Regions from separate parts of the Paracoccus haeundaensis genome, predicted to be linked through region 1. Evidence: riboswitches for the same ligand, from Rfam matches in the RefSeq annotation. Region 1 holds a riboswitch; the other holds the start of a gene.
What was found. Region 1 has a riboswitch for thiamine pyrophosphate ahead of thiD (bifunctional hydroxymethylpyrimidine kinase/phosphomethylpyrimidine kinase). Riboswitches for the same ligand answer to the same signal wherever they lie in the genome.
Positions count from the first base shown of each region.

Region 2: another riboswitch for thiamine pyrophosphate. It lies ahead of FHD67_RS10565 (thiamine ABC transporter substrate-binding protein); the one in region 1 lies ahead of thiD (bifunctional hydroxymethylpyrimidine kinase/phosphomethylpyrimidine kinase).

Region 1 covers NZ_VDDC01000010.1:19,227-22,623, forward strand. Annotated here, with positions in the region: gene FHD67_RS05865 (FAD-dependent oxidoreductase) at 1-791, opposite strand, end outside; gene thiD (bifunctional hydroxymethylpyrimidine kinase/phosphomethylpyrimidine kinase) at 784-1,587, opposite strand; TPP riboswitch at 1,658-1,760, opposite strand; gene FHD67_RS05875 (acyl-CoA thioesterase) at 1,855-2,331, shown strand; gene FHD67_RS05880 (DEAD/DEAH box helicase) at 2,479-3,397, shown strand, end outside.
Region 2 covers NZ_VDDC01000016.1:92,714-96,110, reverse strand. Annotated here, with positions in the region: gene FHD67_RS10570 (ABC transporter permease family protein) at 1-1,149, opposite strand, end outside; gene FHD67_RS10565 (thiamine ABC transporter substrate-binding protein) at 1,128-2,099, opposite strand; TPP riboswitch at 2,130-2,229, opposite strand; gene mutS (DNA mismatch repair protein MutS) at 2,276-3,397, shown strand, end outside.

The sequences.
Region 1 (3,397 bases):
TCGGCGCCCATCTCGACGATGGCGCTCTCTGCAAAGCGGGGATCCAGCGCATAGGCCGCCGACAGCAGTTCCAGCACCGACCGGGCGGTAGGACGCGCACGGGATGCGCTTTCGATCTGGGTCGCGCCCAGCATGAACACGCCGCCCGCGCGCGGCACGATGTACAGCGGATGACGCGGATGCAGCAGGCGGACCGGCCGCGTCAGGGCGATGTCGGGCGCGTGCAGGACGACCATCTCGCCGCGCACGCCGCGGAGGCCGGGCAGGGCGGCGGACAGTCCGCGGGCATCGATCACCGGGCCTGCGACGTCGCCCGGCTCGGCGGTCGCGCATTCGATGCTGATGCCGCGCGCGGCCAGCCACGCGGCCAGATCCGCCAAGGCACGTCGGGGGTCCAGATGCGCCTCGGTTGGAAAGATCAGGCCGGGCCGGGGCTGCAGGTCTGGTTCCAGATCGGCGCTATCGCAGGGGTGATGCGCCGTGGCACGGCGCGCAAAGCGGGCCAGTTCCGCCCGGTCGCGGTCCAGCGCCAGGACCAGCGTGCCGCGCCGCGTGACGGGCGTGACGGCGGACCAGGCATCGGCGGCTTCTGCGCCAAGGCGGGTGATCACGGGGTCGGCGGTCACGCCTTCGCACTGCGGGGCCAGCATGCCGCCGGCCCACCATGAGCAGCCGTGTGGGCCGGGCGCGCCTTTGCGGTCCAGGATGCGCGGGGTCAGGCCGCGCTGCACCAGCACATGGGCCGCGAACAGCCCGGCCACGCCCGCGCCGATGATGGTGACATCAGCCATGCGACCAGACCGCATGGAAATGATGCACCGGCCCGTGCCCCGACCCCACGCACAGATCGTCGGCCGCCGCGATCGCGCGTTGCAGATAGCGGTGTGCGACCCCGACCGCCTGCTCCAGCGGCAGGCCGTGTGCCAGGCCGGCTGCGATGGCCGCCGACAGCGTGCAGCCAGTGCCATGCGTGTTGCGGGTGGACAGGCGTCGGGCGCTGAAAGGCGTCGCCCCCTGCGCGGTCACCAGAAGGTCGGTGCAGATCGCGCCCTCGCCATGCCCACCCTTCATCAGCACGGCCCCCGCGCCCATGGCGCGCAGCGCAGCACCCTGTTCGGCCATCTGGGCCGGGGTGGTGGCCGGGGCACAACCCAGCAGGCAGGCGGCCTCGGGCAGGTTCGGGGTCAGCAGCGTCGCGCAGCCCAACAGGGAACGTAGCGCGTCGATGGCATCGGGCGGCAGCAAGCGGTCGCCCGATTTCGCCACCATCACCGGGTCCAGCACGATGGGCAGGCCGCAGCCGTCCAGACCCCCGGCCACCGTGGCGATGGCCTGGGCCCCGCCCAGCATGCCCAGCTTGACCGCCCGGACGTCCAGATCGTCCAGAACGGCACGCATCTGCCCTGCGATCATCGCGAGGCTGGCCGGTTCGACCAAAGCCACGGTGCGGGTGTTCTGCGCCGTCAGCGCGGTCACGACGCTGGCGCCATAGCAGCCAAGGGCCGAAAAGGTCTTCAGATCCGCCTGAATGCCGGCGCCGCCGCCCGAATCGGACCCGGCGATGGTCAGGGCAATGGGTGCTGTCACGTCGTCCCCCGTAATGTGGCGGGTCGTGACCGGGCAAAGGGGTGGGGACACAGGGCGGGCCGATGGCCGCGCGGATATCTGCACCGTTCCCTCCGCCGGTATGACCCGGATCAGGTTCGATGGGTTGGCTGTCGCCTCTCAGCCCCTGTGACGGGACACCCCAACGGTTTGCCCCCCAAGGCTAGGCGCGGCGGGCCCGGGGCGCAAGGGGGGCTTTTCGCGCCCGCGCGATTGTCGCAGGATGGTGGGACAGCGGACGGGGGACAGATGGACAGGCGCGGGCTGGAGATGACGGTGCTGATGTCGCCGGACATGGCGAATTTCAGCGGCAAGGTGCATGGCGGCGCGCTTTTGGCCTGTCTGGACCGGGTGGCCTATGCGTGCGCGTCGCGCTGGTCTGGAGAATATGCGGTGACCCTGTCCGTCGACCAGGTGACCTTCAAGGAGGCCATCCACGTGGGAGAGCTGGTGACCTTTCGCGCGCGGGTGAACCATACCGGCCGCACCTCGATGGAGGTCGGCATCCGGGTCGAGGCCGAGAACATCCGCCGCGGCACCCGCAGGCATACCAATTCCTGCTATTTCACCATGGTCGCGGTCGACGAACGAGGCCATCCTGTGCCGGTCCCCAAGCCCGAGCTTGAGGACGACATCGACCGCCAGCGCTGGCGGTCGGCCGAGGTCAGGCGCACCATGCGGCGCGAGATCGCGGCCCGCCAGGAGGCCGCGTCGAACACCCCCTGATTGGGCGTGGACTTTGCGATCCAAACCGCGTAGGGAACCGCCTTTGGCCCTGCTAGTCCGGGGCGGCGGGTGCAGGGTGGGCCGGTCGCAGCGACGATAGGTGCCGCTCATCGGGTCGCTCACGGCCCCCGCATTTTGGCGAATCACATGACTGAACTGAATTTCCCCGCGCCGCTTCAGGCGGCGTTGGCCGACAAGGGCTATGAGACGTTGACTGCCGTGCAGTCGGCGGTGCTGGCGCCCGAGGCCGCGGGCCGCGACGTGCTGGTCTCGGCCCAGACCGGGTCGGGCAAGACCGTGGCCTTTGGCCTGGCGATGGGCGCGGACCTTCTGGACGGCGACCGCATCATCGCGGGCGAGCTGCCGCTGGCCCTGGCCATCGCGCCCACGCGCGAACTGGCGCTGCAGGTCGCGCGCGAGCTGGAATGGCTCTATGCCGGGACCGGCGCGCAGATCGCGACCTGCGTCGGCGGTATGGACTATCGCAACGAAAAGCGCGCCCTGCAACGCGGCGCGCAGATCGTGGTCGGCACGCCTGGCCGCCTGCGCGACCATATCGACCGCGGCAGCCTGGACCTGTCGGACCTGCGCGCGGCCGTCCTGGACGAGGCCGACGAAATGCTGGACCTGGGTTTCCGCGAGGACCTGGAGTTCATCCTGGGCGCTGCCCCGGTCGAGCGCCGCACGCTGATGTTCTCGGCCACGGTGCCGTCGGCGATCGAGAAGCTGGCCCGTGATTTCCAGCGCGACGCCCTGCGCATCGCCGCCATGGGCGAGGCGCGCCAGCATGGCGACATCGCCTATCGCGCCTATACCGTGACCGCCCGCGACCGCGAGCCCGCGATCTTCAACCTGCTGCGCATCCACGAGGCGCAGACCGCCATCGTCTTCTGCAAGACGCGGGCCAACGTGAACCACCTGCTGGCGCGGATGTCGAACCGGGGCTTCAAATGCGTGGCCCTGTCGGGCGAGCTGTCCCAGCAGGAGCGGACCCATGCGTTGCAGGCGCTGCGTGACGGGCGCGCCCGCGTCTGCATCGCCACCGACGTGGCCGCGCGCGGCATCG
Region 2 (3,397 bases), on a different contig from region 1:
GGCCATCTGCTGGGGCGTGACCGTACCGCGCAGCAGGATGAACAGCCCCGTCCCCAGCACCAGCGGCGAGGCGATCAGCGGCAGCATGCCCGCCGCCTCGACCCACCGGGCCGCGCCCCGCGCCACCGTCAGGGCCAGCGCCAAGGCCGCCCCCGCGCAGAGCAGCGCCGAGATCACGGCCATCAGCACCGACCGGCGCGTGGCCTGCCAGACCTCGGGCGGCAGGGCGGTCAGGCGCGGCAGGCCCGTCGCCGCGACCGAGATCAGCGGCGCCAGCAGAAAGGCCGCTGCCGCCGCGATCACCGCTGCGTCCGTCAGCCGCCGCCAGCCGCCCGGCGCGGGCGGCCCGCCCAAAGCATCCAGCCCCGCGCCGAAGCCTGCGGGCACCGTGATCCGCGCGGCCAGCGCCGCCGCCGCGATGCAGATCGCGATCTGAACCATCCCCAGGGCCGCCGCCCGCCCCAGGTCGAAATCGAATCGGAAGGCCTGATAGATGGCCAGTTCCACCGTCGTGGCCCGCGGCCCCCCGCCCAGGGCCAGCGCCACCGTGAAAGAGGTCAGGCAGACCAGGAACACCGCCAGCCAGACGCCGGGCAGCACGCCGCGCAGCATCGGGCGCTCCAGATGGCGGGCGATGTCGCGGGGGGCGAAATCCAGGGACGCGGCCAGCCGGAAGCGTTCCGCGGGAATCGCCTGCCAGCCCTGCAGGATCAGCCGCACCGACAGCGGCAGGTTGAAGAAGACATGCGCCAGGATCACCCCCTGCCAGCCATAGATGCCGATGGCGGGCAGGCCCAGGGCCTCCAGCGCGCCGTTCAGCGCACCGTTGCGCCCGAAGATCGCGATCAGGCCCAGCACCGCCACGATCACCGGCAGGATGAAGGGCGCGCCCAGCAGCGTGACCAGCAGCCCGCGCCCCCGGAACCGCCGCCGGGCCAGCGCGCGCGCCACCGGCACGGCCAGCGCGGCCGACAGGGTCGCGGACAGCGCCGCCTGCCACAGGGTGAACCAGACCGCGCGCAGGTCCCATTCGGTCAGGCTCGACAGCCCGCCCGCGACCCAGGCCACCGCCGCCAGCGTGCCCAGGATCAGCGCGGCAAGTGCGCCCGCGATGGCGTGGCCGATGCTCAGCGGAAGGCCCGCTGCCATTCGTCCAGGGCGGGGGCGCGCAGGGACTCTGCCTCGTCCTCGGACAGGAACAGGGTCTTGTCGGGCCGGGGCAGGTCGCGCATCACCTGCGGCCAGTCGGCCTCAGGCAGTTTTGCGGGCAGGGACCAGTTGGCCAGCGGGATCGTCGCCTGGAAATCGGGGGTCAGCACCCAGTCCATGAAGGCTTGCGCCAGTTCGGGCTGATCGGTGCCCGCGACCTGGGCCACCAGTTCGGCCATGAAGTAATGCCCCTCGGGGAAGATGGCGGCGCGCTTGGTGTCGTCTTCCTCGGCGGCGATGTGATAGGCGGGCGAGGTGGTGTAGGACAGGACCATGTCCGCCTCTCCGTCGGTGAACAGGCCATAGGATTCGGACCAGCCGCGGGTGACGGTCAGCACCTTGGGGGCGAGCTTGGCCCAGGCCTCGCCCGCCTGATCGCCATAGACCGACTTGACCCACAGCAGCATCGCCAGACCCGACACCGAACTGCGCGGGTCCTGGATGACGATGCTGATATCCTCGGCCTCCAGCAGCTCGGCAAAGCTGGCGGGCGGGTTCTCCAGCCGGGTGCTGTCATAGACGAAGGCCGTCTCGCCCCAGTTGTAGGGCAGGAAGATGTCGTCCTCCCATGCGATGGGCAGCGACAGGTCGGACGTGTCCTGCCCATGCGGCGCGAACAGACCCGATGCGCGGGCGCGCGCGGTCATGTCGGTGTTCAGGCCGAAGACGATGTCGGCCTGGGTGCCCGCCCCCTCCATCAAGATGCGGGGCAGCACGTCGCCGGTCACGAATTGCAGGTCGCAGTCGCAGATCGCCTCGAACCCCTCCTCGATGGCGGGGCCGGGGCCCCATTCGCTGGTGACGCTGTCGCCCGCATAGACGGTCAGGACGCGATCCTGGGCCAGGGCGGGGGTGGCCAGCAGCAAGGCGGGGATCAGGACGGATTTCATCGGCAGCCTCTCTTGTCGGAATGTCGAAAAGAAGGGGGTGCGCACCTTCCCTCCGCCGGTGTGAGCCGGATCAGGTTCAACGGGTCCGCTGTCGCGTCTCAGCCCGCATGGGGCACCCCGAGGTGCCCCTGAATGTAGAGGTTTCGCGCGCCCGCGCAAGCGGATAGAAACCGCCCATGACCAGGGACACGACCGACCAGCCCACGCCGATGATGGCGCAATATCTTGCAATCCGGGAGGCCAATCCCGGCGCGCTGCTGTTCTATCGCATGGGCGATTTCTACGAGATGTTCTTCGACGACGCGGTCGCCGCCGCCGCCGCGCTGGACATCGCGCTGACGAAGCGCGGCACGCATCTGGGCGAACCCATCCCGATGTGCGGCGTGCCGGTCCATGCGGCCGAGGGCTATCTGCTGACGCTGATCCGCAAGGGTTTCCGTGTGGCCATTGCCGAACAGATGGAGGACCCTGCGGAAGCCAAGAAGCGCGGGTCGAAATCGGTCGTGGCCCGCGACGTGGTGCGGCTGGTGACGCCCGGCACGCTGACCGAGGAATCGCTGCTGGAGGCGCGGCGGCACAATTACCTGGCGGCCTTCGTGGTGGTCCGCGAGGAGGGCGCGCTGGCTTGGGTCGACATCTCGACCGGCGCGTTTTCGGTGATGGATTGCCCCCTGCCGCGTCTGGCCCCCGAACTGGCGCGGCTGGCCCCGCGCGAGGTGCTGGCCTGCGACACGGGGCTGGAGGAGTTGATCGGCGATGCAGGTGCGGTGATGACCGACCTGCATGCCAGCGCCTTCGACAGCAATGCGGGCACGCGGCGGCTGTGTGCGCTCTATGGGGTCGAGACGCTGGACGGCTTCGGCAGCTTCACCCGCGCCGAACTGGCCGCGATGGGCGCCATCGTCGATTATCTGGACATGACGCAGAAGGGCCGCCTGCCGCTGCTGCGCCCGCCGGTGCGCGAACGCGCGGGCGGCGCGATGCAGATCGACGCGGCGACCCGGCGCAATCTGGAACTGACCCAGGCCCTGTCGGGCGGGCGCGACGGATCGCTGCTGGCGGCCATCGATCGCACCGTGACCGCGCCGGGCGCGCGCCTGCTGGAGCGACGGATCAGCGCGCCGTCGCGCGATTTGGGCCTGATCGCGGCGCGCCATGATGCGGTGGCGGCGCTGGCCGCCGATGCGCGGTTGCTCTCGGATCTGCGCGGCGCGCTGGCGCGGGTGCCGGACATGGACCGGGCACTGTCGCGGCTGGCGCTGGACCGGGGCGGTCCGCGCGATCTGGCCGCGATCCGA